DNA from 2 places in the Streptomyces sp. NPDC040545 genome. Region 2 is predicted to be linked to the other one. Evidence: predicted binding sites of a transcription regulator. Region 2 holds the regulator's gene; the other holds the start of a gene.

Region 1 (7,216 bases), on a different contig from region 2:
GGTCGCCCTGGACTTCGACGGCACCCTCGCCGACATCGTCCCGGACCCGGACCAGGCCCGAGCCCACCCCGGAGCCGTCCCGGCCCTGTCCGTGCTCGCCCCCGAGGTCGACTCGGTAGCGGTGATCACCGGACGGCCGGCGGGCGTCGCCGTCCGCTACGGGGGCTTCGCCGGAGTCCCCGGCCTGCAGCACCTGGTCGTCCTCGGCCACTACGGAGCCGAACGGTGGGACGCCGTCACCGGCATCGTCCACGCGCCCGCCGAACACCCCGGGGTGGCGGCGGTCCGGGCGGAGCTGCCGGGGTTCCTGGACTCCATCGGGGCCTGGCGCGGCACCTGGATCGAGGAGAAGGGCCGGGCGCTGGCCGTGCACACCAGGCGGGCGGAGGACCCGGCGGCGGCCTTCGCGGCGCTGCGGGAGCCGCTGGCGGAGCTCGCGGCGCGGCACGGGCTGATGGTCGAGCCGGGGCGGGCGGTGCTGGAGCTGAGGCCGCCCGGCATGGACAAGGGCGTCGCCCTGACCGAGTTCCTGGCGGAGCGGGGCGCGGAGGCGGTGCTGTACGCGGGCGACGACCTGGGTGACCTGGCGGCGTACTCGGCGGTCGAGAAGCGCCGGGCCGAGGGCCTGCCGGGGCTGCTGGTGTGCAGTGGCTCCGCCGAGGTCCCCGAGCTCGCCGCCCGCGCCGACCTCGTCCTCCCGAGCCCGGGCACGGTCGCGGCCTTCCTGGCCGCCCTGGCCGAGGCCATCCGCAGTTGAATTTCAGCCTCTCCGGCGTTTGAGGAGCGGGGTCCGGGGCGGAGCCCCGGCAACGGCGCCGCTACCGGGGGCCAGCCCCGGACCCCCGCGCCTCAAACGCCGGCGGGGCTGGATGGGCCGAGGTCCGAGAGCTGGGCTGTGAACCACTGGGTCGGGGGGAGGGACGTCGCCGCCGCCGCGAGGCGTTTGGTGCGTTCCGCGCGCTCACCCACCGGCATGGCCAGCGCAGCGTGCAGCGCGTCCGCCGTCGCCGTCACGTCGTACGGGTTCACCGTCAGCGCGTCCTGGCGGAGCTCCTCGTACGCCCCCGCCCCGGTGGACAGCACCAGCACGCACCCCGCTTCCGACACCACCGGGATCTCCTTCGCCACCAGGTTCATCCCGTCCCGCACCGGGTTCACCAGCGCCACGTCCGCCAGCCGGTACGCCGCCAGCGAGCGTGCGAAGTCGTCCTTCACCGACACCAGCACCGGCTGCCAGTCCTCCGTACCGAACTCCGCGTTGATCTCCGCCGCCAGCTCCGCCACCGCGGCCGTGTAGTTCCGGTACACCGCCAGGTCCTGCCGCGACGGGTACGCCGACGCCAGGTGGACCACCCGGCCCCGCCACTGCGGGCGCGTGGTCAGCAGTTCCCGGTACGCCAGCAGGCCGCGCAGGATGTTTTTCGACAGCTCCGTGCGGTCCACGCGGAGGATCGTCCGCAGGCCGTCGACCTCCGCCCGCAGCTCCGCCAGCTTCGCGTCCACCTCCGGCCGGTGCGCCAGCGCCCGCAGCTCGTCCCCGTCCACGCCCAGCGGGTACGCGCGCACGTGCGTGGTGCGGGTGGGCCACACCGTGTACCGGCGGTGCTCCACCACCGAGCCGTCGCGCACCTCGGACCGCCCCCACGCGTCGTCCAGCTGCGCCGAGCCCAGGAACTCGGCCGCCCACGCCTCGGTGTGGAAGCCGAGCACGTCCGCGCCGAGCATGCCCCACAGCAGGGTCTCGCGGACCGTGTCCGGCAGCATGGCGAGATAGCCGGGCGCGGCCCACGGGGTGTGCGTGAAGTGCGCGATCCGCAGGTCGGGGCGGAGCACCCGCAGCAGTCCGGGCACCAGGGCCAGGTGGTAGTCCTGGACCAGCACTCGCGCGCCCTCGGCGGCCTCCTCGGCCAGGGCCTCGGCGAACGCGTGGTTGTAGCGCTCGTACGACTCCCACTGCCGCCGGAACCCGGCGTCGAAGACCGGCTCGCGCGGGATGTCGTACAGGTGGTGGTGCGTGAACCACAGCACAGAGTTGGCGATGCCGTTGTACGCGTCGTCGTACATCGTGGGATCGATGTCCAGCATCCGGACGCCTGGTTCGGCCACGCCCCGGCGGACCGCCTCCCGGTCCGCGTCCGACAGCGCCGCGCAGATCCACAGCGCCCCCGGCTGCTCCGCGAGGGCCGTGGAGAGGCCGGAGACGAGACCGCCCCCGCCGCGCCGGGCGCTGAGCGTCCCGTCCTCGGCGAGGGCGTAGGAGAGGGGGCCGCGGTTCGCTGCGACGAGCACCTGGGAAGCCATGCGGCCAACCTAGCCCGGCCCGGGCCCGCTCAAACCGTACGTTCCCTCACGCCACGCGGCGCAGCGCGTACTCCTTGACGCCCGCCATCGGCGGCCGCTCCTCCGTGTCCACCGGATGCGTCCGCGGTACGAAGCCCTCCGGCCCGCGCTCGAACTGCGTGAGCTCCGGCCGCACGAGGTGCCCGCGCGAGAGCCGTACCTGGGCGGTGCGGTAGATCGCCGCGGCCATCCGGCCCAGCGCCTGCCCGTCCTGGTGGCGGTGGACCCGTACGCCCACGTCCACCTGGGCCAGAGCGTCCAGCCCGACCGTGTGCAGCGCGTCGACCAGCAGGCCCAGCTCGACGCCGTACCCGACGGGGAACGGCAGCCGTTCCAGCAGCGAGCGGCGTACGGCGTACTCGCCGCCGAGCGGCTGCACGAAGCCGGCCAGCTGCGGCCAGTGGAGGTTCAGGAGCGGGCGGGCGACCAGCTCGGTGACCCGGCCGCCCTGGCCCGGGGTGTCCCCGAGCGGCCGGTCGTACATCGCCTTGACGAACTGCACGCCGGGGTCGGTCAGCAGCGGTCCGACGATGCCGGAGACGAAGGTGGCGGAGAAGTCCCGCAGGTCGGCGTCGACGAAGCAGACGATGTCCCCACCGGTGGCCAGCAGCGAGCGCCACAGCACCTCGCCCTTGCCGGGCAGCGCCGGGAGGCGGGGCAGGATCTCGTCGCGGTGCACCACCCGGGCCCCGGCCTTCGCCGCGACCTCCGCGGTCCGGTCGGCGGAGCCGGAGTCGATGACGACCAGCTCGTCGACCAGGGGGACGGGCAGTCCCTCGATCAGCTCACGCCGGACGGTCTCGACGATCGCGCCGACCGTCGCCTCCTCGTCCAGCGCGGGCAGCACCACGCTGACCGTGGTCCCGGCCGCCCGTTTCCGGTCGAGCAGCTGGTCGAGCGGTCGGTCGGCGGCGGACCAGGAGCGGTCGGCCAGCCATCGCTCCACCTCTTCCAGCACCCTCAGCACTCCCTGCGTGTCGGCGATATTCGCCCTTATGTGATCCATCTCGCGGTTCGGACGGCTGTCTCAACCGCCCGGGCCTTCGGTTACAGTCTTGAACAACGCGAAGGACCACCGCATGCCGGGGGTCCCCGCGTACAAACGCACCGGCGCGCCACAGAGCGCGTGTGCCGGTGCCATACCGCTCATCCAGAGGGGCAGAGGGACACGGCCCGTTGAAGCCCCGGCAACCCTCCAGTCGGTTCTCGCGATCGCGCGTCAGCGCTCGTCAGCGAGGTCCCCGGCTAGGGAAGGTGCCAATTCCGTCTCATGGCGAAGTGCGCCATGGGGAAGATGAGGAGAAAGGGCCTCGCCATCATGGCTGCACAGACTGTCGCCACCTCTGTTGATCTCGGACCTGCCACCGGCCTTTCCTGTCGCGAGTGCGGTACCCGCTTCGACCTCGGCCCCATCTTCGCGTGCGCCGAGTGCTTCGGACCGCTGGAAGTCGCCTACGACCTCCCGACCGGCACTGGTTCATCTGAAGACGTCGAGGCCCTGCGCGCCGCGATCGAGGCCGGCCCGAACAACATCTGGCGCTACGCGCCGCTGCTGCCCGTCCCCGCGGACGTGGCCTCCAAGCCCAGCCTGAACCCCGGCTTCACCAAGCTCGTGGACGCGGCCAACCTGGCCAAGGAACTGGGCATCACCGGCAAGCTCTACGTCAAGGACGACTCCGGCAACCCGACGCACTCCTTCAAGGACCGCGTCGTGGCCATCGCCGTCGAGGCCGCCCGCGCCTTCGGCTTCACCACCCTGTCCTGCTCCTCGACCGGCAACCTGGCCGGCGCCGTCGGCGCCGCGGCCGCCCGGGCCGGCTTCCGTTCCTGCGTGTTCATCCCGCACGACCTGGAGCAGGGCAAGGTCGTCATGGCCGGTGTGTACGGCGGCGACCTTGTCGGCATCGAGGGCAACTACGACGACGTCAACCGTTTCTGCTCCGAGCTCATCGGCGACCCGCTGGGCGAGGGCTGGGGCTTCGTCAACGTCAACCTGCGTCCGTACTACGGCGAGGGCTCCAAGACGCTCGCGTACGAGATCTGCGAGCAGCTCGGCTGGCAGCTGCCCGACCAGATCGTGATCCCGATCGCGTCCGGCTCGCAGCTGACGAAGATCGACAAGGGTCTGCAGGAGCTCATCAAGCTCGGCCTCGTCGAGGACAAGCCGTACAAGATCTTCGGCGCCCAGGCCGAGGGCTGCTCCCCGGTGTCCACCGCCTTCAAGGCCGGTCACGACGTGGTCCGCCCGCAGAAGCCGAACACCATCGCCAAGTCGCTGGCCATCGGCAACCCGGCGGACGGCCCGTACGTCCTGGACATCGCCCGCCGCACCGGCGGTTTCGTCGAGGACGTCACCGACGAGCAGGTCGTCGAGGCCATCAAGATCCTCGCGCAGACCGAGGGCATCTTCGCCGAGACCGCGGGCGGTGTGACCGTCGGCGTGACGAAGAAGCTCATCGACAACGGTCAGCTCGACCCGACGCTGACCACCGTCGTCCTCAACACCGGTGACGGCCTCAAGACCCTGGAGGCGGTGGCCGCGGACAGCGGGCAGACCGCCACCATCCGCCCGAGCCTGGACGCCTTCCGCGCCGCCGGCCTGGCCTGACCACCCTCCACGTACTCCCGGAAAGGCAGTAGCGCCATGAGCGTCAACGTCCGCATCCCCACCATCCTGCGCACCTACACCGGCGGCGTCGCCGAGGTCCCGGCGGAGGGCGCGACCCTCGCCGAGGTCATCGAGTCCCTGGAGAAGAACCACCCGGGCATCGCCGCGCGCGTCCTGGACGACCAGGGCAAGCTGCGCCGTTTCGTGAACGTCTACGTCAACGACGACGACGTGCGCTTCGAGGGCGGGCTGCAGGCGGCGACGCCCGACGGCGCCGGCGTTTCGATCATCCCGGCCGTCGCCGGCGGCTGCTGATTCCCCGGGTCTCCCCGGCCGCATCCCCGTCACCGCCCAGGTGACACGCGCAAACCGAAATTGCCCCCTCCGCAAAAGCGGAGGGGGCAATTCTGCTTGATTGGGCGCGGTAGGGTTGGGGAAGTCCCCTCCGCTGTTCTTGCCCCCTGCATATGAACGGGCCGCGCAAGGGTCGACATCGGGCCAACATGCGAGTGCGGTATGGGGCTTTGGCGAGATATGTCAGGCCCGAGTTGCCCGGGAGTATGGCAAATTTTCACTCTATTTCAATGTTTCTCGGTGTCCAGAATTCTCATCGGATTGACCTGTTGCAGACAGCATCCGCGCAGATACATTCAGCCTCGGTCGACGCGTTCCGACGCAAGTTCTGACCCGGGATCGTGAAGTGCGTTCCTGCGCAAGGGCCAGTAATAGGGGAGTTAGGCATGGCTCAGGGCACCGTCAAGTGGTTCAACGCGGAGAAGGGCTACGGCTTCATCGCGGTCGACGGTGGTGCGGATGTGTTCGTCCACTACAGCGCCATCCAGATGGACGGGTACCGCACCCTTGAAGAGGGTCAGCGGGTCGAGTTCGAGATCTCGCAGGGCCAGAAGGGTCCGCAGGCGGACATGGTCAAACTCGCACTCGGCTAGTCCTGGCGCGATCGACCACCGACGCACAGTCTTCAGCGAAGACCTGGAACACCACGAGGGGCCCACATCCTGGACACGGGATGGGGGCCCCTCGTCCGTGTGCCCGGTAGTAGCGGGGCGATGCGCGAAGCCGCTTGCACTCGGAGGGGTCGAGTGCTAATCATTGGCGTTAGCACTCTCCACGTGAGAGTGCTACTGAAACGAGGACCGGGTCGGTGAGGCCCGCAGGGTCCGGCGGGAAGGAACCGCCGGGCACGCAGGCCGTCCGTCGCGGGCGCGGGCGCGGTCCTGGGAGCAATCCACCGCTGTCCGGGAGGACCACTTCAGATGGCCAAGATCATTGCGTTCGACGAGGAGGCCCGCCGCGGCCTCGAGCGTGGGATGAACCAGCTCGCCGACGCCGTCAAGGTCACCCTTGGCCCCAAGGGTCGCAACGTCGTCCTTGAGAAGAAGTGGGGCGCCCCCACGATCACCAACGATGGTGTCTCCATCGCCAAGGAGATCGAGCTCGAGGACCCGTACGAGAAGATCGGCGCCGAGCTGGTCAAGGAAGTCGCCAAGAAGACGGACGACGTCGCCGGCGACGGTACGACCACCGCCACCGTGCTGGCCCAGGCGCTCGTCCGCGAGGGTCTGCGCAACGTGGCCGCCGGTGCCAACCCGATGGCCCTCAAGCGTGGTATCGAGAAGGCCGTCGAGGCCGTCTCCGCCGCCCTGCTCGCCCAGGCCAAGGACGTCGAGACCAAGGAGCAGATCGCTTCCACGGCCTCCATCTCCGCCGCCGACACCCAGATCGGCGAGCTCATCGCCGAGGCCATGGACAAGGTCGGCAAGGAAGGCGTCATCACCGTCGAGGAGTCCCAGACCTTCGGTCTGGAGCTGGAGCTCACCGAGGGTATGCGCTTCGACAAGGGCTACATCTCGGCGTACTTCGCCACCGACATGGAGCGCATGGAGTCGTCCCTCGACGACCCGTACATCCTGATCGTCAACTCCAAGATCGGCTCGGTCAAGGACCTGCTGCCGCTCCTGGAGAAGGTCATGCAGTCCGGCAAGCCGCTGCTGATCATCGCCGAGGACGTCGAGGGCGAGGCGCTCTCCACCCTCGTCGTCAACAAGATCCGTGGCACCTTCAAGTCCGTCGCCGTCAAGGCCCCGGGCTTCGGTGACCGCCGCAAGGCCATGCTCGGTGACATCGCCATCCTCACGGGCGGCACGGTCATCTCCGAGGAGGTCGGCCTCAAGCTGGAGAACGCCGGTCTCGACCTGCTCGGCCGCGCCCGCAAGGTCGTCATCACCAAGGACGAGACCACCATCGTCG
Region 2 (7,216 bases):
GAGGTCCCGCAGGAGGCCTTCATCGCCGTCCTCTCCAGCGACGAGTCCGGCGGCAAGAAGAAGTAGCAGCCCCGCCGTCACCCGACGCAGACAGGCCCCCGCACTCAGGTGCGGGGGCCTGTTTCGTTATGAAGCGGCCGCTCGCGGGCCCTTACGCACGCGCCGGTCGCGCTCTAGTCTGATCACTGCTCGATGGTTACTCGCCAGTTTAAAAAGTCAACGGCTGCATACCCGCCAGTCCCCAGCGCCCCCAGCGCCCCACGCCCACGCACTACCGCGTGGATCGGTCCGGAGGATGTCGTGAGCGACACACAGACCTATCTCGAGAACCGCCCGCCCACCGTGGCGGTGCTCTTCCTTGAGCGCGTCGCAGCGACGCCCGACGACGAGGCCTACCGGTACCCGGTGCCGGCGGCCGGCGGCCAGGGCGGCGCCGACGACTGGAAATCACTCAGCTGGGGCCAGGCGGCCGAGCGGGTGTTCGCCATCGCCGCCGGGCTGATCGCTCTCGGTGTCCGGACGGAGGAGCGCGTCGCGCTCGCCTCCAACACCCGGGTCGAGTGGATCCTCTCCGACCTCGGCGTGATGTGCGCGGGCGGCGCCGTCACCACGATCTACCCCAGCACGAATGCGGACGAGTCGGCGTTCATCCTCTCGGACTCCGAGAGCCGGGTGCTCATCGCCGAGGACGCCAAGCAGCTGGCGAAGGCGCGCGAGCGCCGCGCCGACCTGCCGAACCTCGCCCACGTCGTGGTCCTGGACGCCGATGACGCGGTCGCCGCCGCAGGAGACCCCGAGGGCTGGGTGCTCTCGCTCGCCGAGCTGGAGGCACGCGGCAAGGAGTACCTCGCCAAGCACCCTGAGGCGGTCAAGGAGCGGGTAGGGGCCATCACCTCCGACCAGCTCGCCACCCTCATCTACACCTCCGGCACCACCGGCCGCCCCAAGGGTGTCCGGCTGCTGCACGACAACTGGTCGTACCTGGCCAAGGCCATGGTCGCCACCGGGCTGATCGGCAAGGAGGACGTCCAGTACCTCTGGCTGCCGCTGGCCCACGTCTTCGGCAAGGTGCTGACCTCCGGGCAGATCGAGGCCGGGCACGTGACCGCCGTCGACGGCCGGATCGACAAGATCATCGAGAACCTGCCGATCGTGCAGCCGACGTACATGGCCGCCGTTCCGCGCATCTTCGAGAAGGTCTACAACGGCGTGGCCGCCAAGGCCCGCGCCGCCGGCGGAGCCAAGTACAAGATCTTCAAGTGGTCGGCCGGCGTCGCCCGCGAGTACGCGAAGGTCACGCAGGACAACTTCCGCCGCACCGGCCAGGCGACCGCCCCCTTCGGCCTCACCACCAAGCACAAGATCGCCGACGCGCTCGTCTACTCCAAGCTCCGCGAGGCCTTCGGCGGGAAGCTGCGCGCCGCCGTCTCCGGCGCCTCCGCCCTGGCCCCCGAGATCGGCTTCTTCTTCTCCGGCGCGGGCGTCCACATCCTGGAGGGCTACGGCCTGACCGAGTCCAGCGCGGCCTCCTTCGTCAACCCGGGCGAGGCCTACCGCACCGGCACCGTCGGCAAGCCGCTCCCCGGTACCGAGGTCCGCATCGCCGACGACGGCGAGGTCCTGCTGCGCGGCCCCGGCATCATGCAGGGCTACCACCGGCAGCCGGACAAGACCGCCGAGGTCCTGGAGTCCGACGGCTGGCTGCACACGGGCGACATCGGCGAGCTGTCTGCCGACGGCTATCTGCGCATCACCGACCGCAAGAAGGACCTGATCAAGACCTCGGGCGGCAAGTACGTCGCCCCGGCGGAGATCGAGGGCCAGTTCAAGGCGATCTGCCCGTACGTGTCGACGATCGTCGTGCACGGCGCCGACCGTAACTTCTGCTCGGCGCTGATCGCCCTCGACGAGCCGTCGATCCTGACCTGGGCGGCCGAGAACGGGCTGGAGGGCAAGACGTACGGCGAGGTCCTGGCGGCGCCGGAGACCAACCGCCTGATCGAGACGTACGTACAGACCCTGAACGAGGGCCTGCAGCGCTGGCAGACGGTCAAGAAGTTCCGGCTGCTGCCGCGCGACCTCGACGTCGAGCACGGCGACCTCACGCCCAGCCTGAAGCTGAAGCGACCGGTGGTCGAGCGTGAGTTCAAGCACCTGATCGAGGAGATGTACGAGGGGTCCCGCGAGGCGTAACGCCTGCCGCGGGCCTGGCCGGGCGGGGCGGCGGACCGCCCCGCGGACCCCGCCGTTCCCGGGCGGCCGCGGGTGTCGGCCGCGTGCCGGCTCCCGGGGCTCCGCCCCGGACCCCGCGCCTCGAACGCCGGCGGGGCCGGATGTGTCGACGGCGGGGCTTTTCCGGTGCGGGATGATGGGGGTATGCCTTCCGCACTCCCCGACGGTGAACCCATGCCCGAAGACGGCGCGCTGCCGTCCGATGCCCTGGCGGGCGCGGGGGAGCGGCCGCTCGGTTTCTACCTGCACGTCCCCTACTGCGCCACGCGCTGCGGGTACTGCGACTTCAACACCTACACGGCCACCGAGCTGCGGGGCACCGGCGGTGTGCTCGCCTCCCGGGAGAACTACGCCGACACCCTGATCGACGAGGTCAGGCTGGCGCGCAAGGTGCTCGGCGACGACCCGCGCGAGGTCCGGACCGTCTTCGTCGGCGGCGGCACGCCCACGCTGCTGCCCGCCGCCGACCTCGTACGCATGCTCGCGGCGATCCGGGACGAATTCGGCCTGGCCGAGGACGCAGAGATCACCACGGAGGCCAATCCGGAGTCGGTGGACCCGAAGTACCTGGCCGAGCTGCGCGCCGGGGGCTTCAACCGGGTCTCCTTCGGCATGCAGAGCGCCAAGCAGCACGTCCTGAAGGTGCTCGACCGCACCCACACGCCGGGGCGCCCCGAGGCGTGCGTCGCGGAGGCGCGGGCCGCGGGCTTCGAGCACGTCAACCTCGACCTGATCTACGGCACGCCCGGGGAGTCGGACGAGGACTGGCGGGCGACCCTCTCGGCGGCGCTGGGCGCCGGGCCGGACCACATCAGCGCCTACGCGCTGATCGTCGAGGAGGGCACGCAGCTGGCGCGGCGGATCCGCCGCGGCGAGGTCCCGATGACGGACGACGACGTCCACGCCGACCGGTACCTGATCGCGGACTCGGTCATGGCCGAGGCCGGGTACTCCTGGTACGAGGTCTCCAACTGGGCCACCTCGGAGGCCGGCCGCTGCCTGCACAACGAGCTGTACTGGCGCGGCGCCGACTGGTGGGGCGCGGGGCCGGGTGCGCACTCGCACGTGGGCGGGGTGCGGTGGTGGAACGTGAAGCACCCGGGCGCGTACGCCGCGGCGCTGGCGGAGGGCCGTTCCCCGGGCGCGGGGCGCGAGCTCCTCTCCGGGGAGGACCGGCGGGTGGAGCGGATCCTGCTGGAGCTCCGGCTGGTGGACGGGGTGCCGTTGTCGCTGCTGGCCCCGGCCGGGCTCGCCGCCTCCCGCAAGGCCCTGGCGGACGGTCTGCTGGCCCCTGGCCCGTACGAGGGCGGGCGGGCCGTACTGACCCTGCGGGGGCGGTTGCTGGCCGACGCCGTGGTCCGGGACCTGGTGGACTAGCCTGCGGCGCCGTTGCCGGGGGCGCCGCCCCCGGCCCCGGCGCCTCGAACGCCGGCGGGGCTGAAAGACCGCCTCAAGCGCCGGCGGGGCTGGGTGGGGCTGTGACGTGGTCGATGAGGTGTTCCACCGAGCCCAGGAGGGTGGGTTCCAGGTCGCGGTACGAGGTGACCCGGGACAGGATGTGCTGCCAGGCGGCGCCCGTGTTCTCCGGCCAGCCCAGGGCCCGGCAGACGCCGGTCTTCCAGTCCTGGCCGGGCGGGATCACCGGCCACGCGGAGATGCCCAGCGCGGACGGCTTCACCGCCTGCCAGACGTCCACGTACGGGTGGCCCACGATCAGGACGTCCGGCGAGGTCACCGACGCCGCGATACGGGACTCCTTTGACCCCGGGACGAGGTGGTCGACCAGGACGCCGAGGCGGGCGTCCGGCGCCGGGGCGAAGTCGGCGACGACGGCCGGGAGGTCGTCGATGCCCTCCAGGTACTCCACCACCACGCCCTCGATCCGCAGATCGTCACCCCAGACCCGCTCCACCAGCTCCGCGTCGTGCCGGCCCTCGACGTAGATCCGGCCGGCCCGCGCCACCCGCGCCCGCGCCCCGGGCACCGCCAGCGAGCCCGAGGCCGTCAGGAGCGGCCCGGAGGGCCTGCGGGCGGGGCGGACCAGGGTGACCACGTCGCCGTCCAGCAGGAACCCGCGCGGCTCCATCGGGAACACCCGCCGCTTGCCGAAGCGGTCCTCCAGGGTCACCGTGCCCGCCTCGCAGGCCACCACCGCGCCGCAGAAGTCCGTACCGGCCACCTCGACCACCAGGTCCAGGTCCGCCGCCACCTCAGGCACGGCCTTGGGTCGCTTCCACTGCGGGGTCAGGTCGGGGGAGTACTCGCGCATCCGGCCGACAGTAGGAGAGCCGCGCGCGTCACGCCTCCGACACGCCGAAACGGGCCGCCAGTGTGGCGCGTTGGGCACGGACGAAGTCCGCCCCGACCACCGCTCCGTGACCCGGCACGTACAGTGCGTCGTCGCCGCCCAGCGACAGCAGCCGGTCCAGGGCCGCGGGCCACTGCCCGGGCCTGGCGTCCGGCCCCACCGAGGGCTCGCCCGATTCCTCGACCAGGTCCCCGCAGAAGACCACCTCGCGCTCGCCCGGCACGAAGACGGCCAGGTCGTGCCCGGTGTGCCCGGGCCCCACATTCGCCAGCAGCACCTGTACGCCGCCCAGTTCCAGCGTCCACTCGCCCGACACCGCGTGCCCGGGCGGCACCAGCAGGTCCACCGCCTGCGCCGCCTCCGCCTCCGCGAGCCCGTGCCGTACCGCGTCCCCGCGCAGCTCCTCGCGCCCCGTCGACAGCAGTGCGGCCAGCCCGACCGCCCCGAACACCTCGGCCCCGGCGAAGGCGGCCCCGCCCAGGACGTGATCGAAATGACCGTGCGTGAATGCGATATGGGTCACGCGCCGCCCTGTCAGCCGCTCCGCCTCGGCCCGCACCTGGGCGCCCTCGCGTACACACGAACCGGGGTCGATCAGAAGGACCGAATCCTCGCCCACCACCAGCCCCACGGTGCAGTCCCACACCGGCAGCCGCCGCCGGCCGGCCCGTCCCGTCAGCCGTTCCCAGCCGGACTCTTCCCAACGCACGTCCATACCGCGACGCTACCCTGGCGGGCCTCCCTTGCCAGGGGCTTACCGCCCGGCCGTACACTGAGCGGGGGCTCTCTGGCACTCGAACGATCAGAGTGCCAACGAACACGGCAGAACACGGCAGAACACGGCAACGGACCACAGCTGGAGGTGTGCGCGATGCTCAGCGAACGCAGACTCGAAGTGCTGCGCGCCATCGTCCAGGACTACGTCGGGACGGAGGAGCCGGTCGGCTCCAAGGCGCTCACGGAGCGGCACCGGCTCGGCGTCTCGCCCGCCACCGTGCGCAACGACATGGCCGTGCTGGAGGAGGAGGGCTACATCGCCCAGCCCCACACCAGCGCCGGCCGGATTCCCACCGACAAGGGCTACCGGCTCTTCGTCGACAGGCTGGCGGGGGTCAAGCCGCTGTCGTCGCCCGAGCGCCGGGCCATCCAGAACTTCCTCGACGGCGCCGTCGACCTCGACGACGTGGTCGGCCGCACGGTGCGGCTGCTCGCGCAGCTCACCCGGCAGGTCGCCGTCGTCCAGTACCCGAGCCTGACCCGGTCGACCGTCCGGCACGTGGAGCTGCTCTCGCTCGCTCCCGCGCGCCTGATGCTCGTACTGATCACGGACACCGGGCGGGTCGAGCAGCGGCTCATCGACTGCCCGAGCCCCTTCGGGGAGACCTCGCTGGCGGACCTGCGGGCCCGGCTGAACAGCCGGGTCGTCGGGCGCCGCTTCACCGATGTGCCCCCGCTCGTCCAGGACCTCCCCGAATCCTTCGAGGCCGAGGACCGCGGCACGGTCTCCACCGTGCTCGGGACCCTCCTCGAAACCCTGGTCGAGGAAGCCGAAGAGCGGCTGATGATCGGCGGTACCGCCAATCTCACCCGCTTCGGACACGATTTTCCCCTGACGATCAGGCCGGTGCTCGAAGCGCTGGAGGAGCAGGTCGTGCTCCTCAAGCTGCTGGGCGAGGCCAACGAGTCGGGAATGGCCGTACGGATCGGGCATGAGAACGCCTACGAGGGACTGAACTCCACGTCGGTCGTCTCGGTCGGTTACGGTTCGGGCGGCGAAGCAGTCGCCAAACTCGGCGTGGTCGGACCGACCCGCATGGACTACCCCGGAACGATGGGAGCGGTACGCGCAGTGGCACGTTACGTCGGACAGATCCTGGCGGAGTCGTAAGTGGCCACGGACTACTACGCCGTTCTCGGCGTGCGCCGCGACGCATCGCAGGACGAGATCAAGAAGGCCTTCCGGCGCCTCGCGCGTGAACTCCACCCGGATGTGAATCCGGACCCGAAGACGCAGGAGCGCTTCAAGGAGATCAACGCGGCCTACGAGGTGCTCTCGGACCCGCAGAAGAAGCAGGTCTACGACCTCGGCGGCGACCCGCTGTCCTCCTCGGGCGGCGGCGGCGGAGCGGGCGGCTTCGGAGCGGGTGGCTTCGGCAACTTCTCCGACATCATGGACGCCTTCTTCGGCCAGGCCTCGCAGCGCGGCCCGCGCTCGCGGACCCGGCGCGGCCAGGACGCGATGATCCGTCTGGACCTGGAGCTGGACGAGGCGGCCTTCGGGACCACCAAGGACATCCAGGTCGACACGGCCGTCGTCTGCAACACCTGCTCCGGTGAGGGCGCCGCTCCTGGCACCTCGGCGCAGACATGTGACATGTGCCGCGGCCGCGGTGAGGTCTCGCAGGTCACCCGGTCCTTCCTGGGCCAGGTCATGACCTCGCGCCCCTGCCCGCAGTGCCAGGGCTTCGGCACCGTGGTCCCGACCCCGTGCCACGAGTGCGCGGGCGACGGCCGGGTCCGCTCCCGCCGCAGTCTCACGGTCAAGATCCCGGCCGGTGTCGAGAACGGCACCCGGATCCAGCTCGCGGGCGAGGGTGAGGTCGGCCCCGGCGGCGGCCCCGCCGGCGACCTGTACGTGGAGATCCACGAGCTGGCGCACCCGACCTTCCAGCGGCG

The links. The regulator HrcA, encoded in region 2, represses chaperone genes, less so after heat shock. The targets are predictions, from matches to a motif close to TTNGCACTCNGNNNNNCNGAGTGCNAA.
Region 1: groL (chaperonin GroEL) is a predicted target of HrcA. The motif match lies at 6,029-6,055, and genes of this name have one in related genera.

What each region holds. Positions count from the first base shown of each region.
Region 1 is NZ_JBVIWA010000015.1:92,736-99,951, reverse strand. It holds gene otsB (trehalose-phosphatase) at 1-757, shown strand, start outside; gene ACZ573_RS26245 (alpha,alpha-trehalose-phosphate synthase (UDP-forming)) at 850-2,301, opposite strand; gene ACZ573_RS26240 (glucosyl-3-phosphoglycerate synthase) at 2,348-3,298, opposite strand; SAM riboswitch class I at 3,484-3,641, shown strand; gene thrC (threonine synthase) at 3,659-4,948, shown strand; gene ACZ573_RS26230 (MoaD/ThiS family protein) at 4,985-5,263, shown strand; gene ACZ573_RS26225 (cold-shock protein) at 5,689-5,895, shown strand; gene groL (chaperonin GroEL) at 6,223-7,216, shown strand, end outside.
Region 2 is NZ_JBVIWA010000012.1:155,946-163,161, forward strand. It holds gene lepA (translation elongation factor 4) at 1-66, shown strand, start outside; gene ACZ573_RS23075 (AMP-dependent synthetase/ligase) at 301-2,193, shown strand; gene hemW (radical SAM family heme chaperone HemW) at 2,377-3,609, shown strand; gene ACZ573_RS23085 (DUF3097 domain-containing protein) at 3,683-4,501, opposite strand; gene ACZ573_RS23090 (MBL fold metallo-hydrolase) at 4,530-5,255, opposite strand; gene hrcA (heat-inducible transcriptional repressor HrcA) at 5,412-6,428, shown strand; gene dnaJ (molecular chaperone DnaJ) at 6,429-7,216, shown strand, end outside.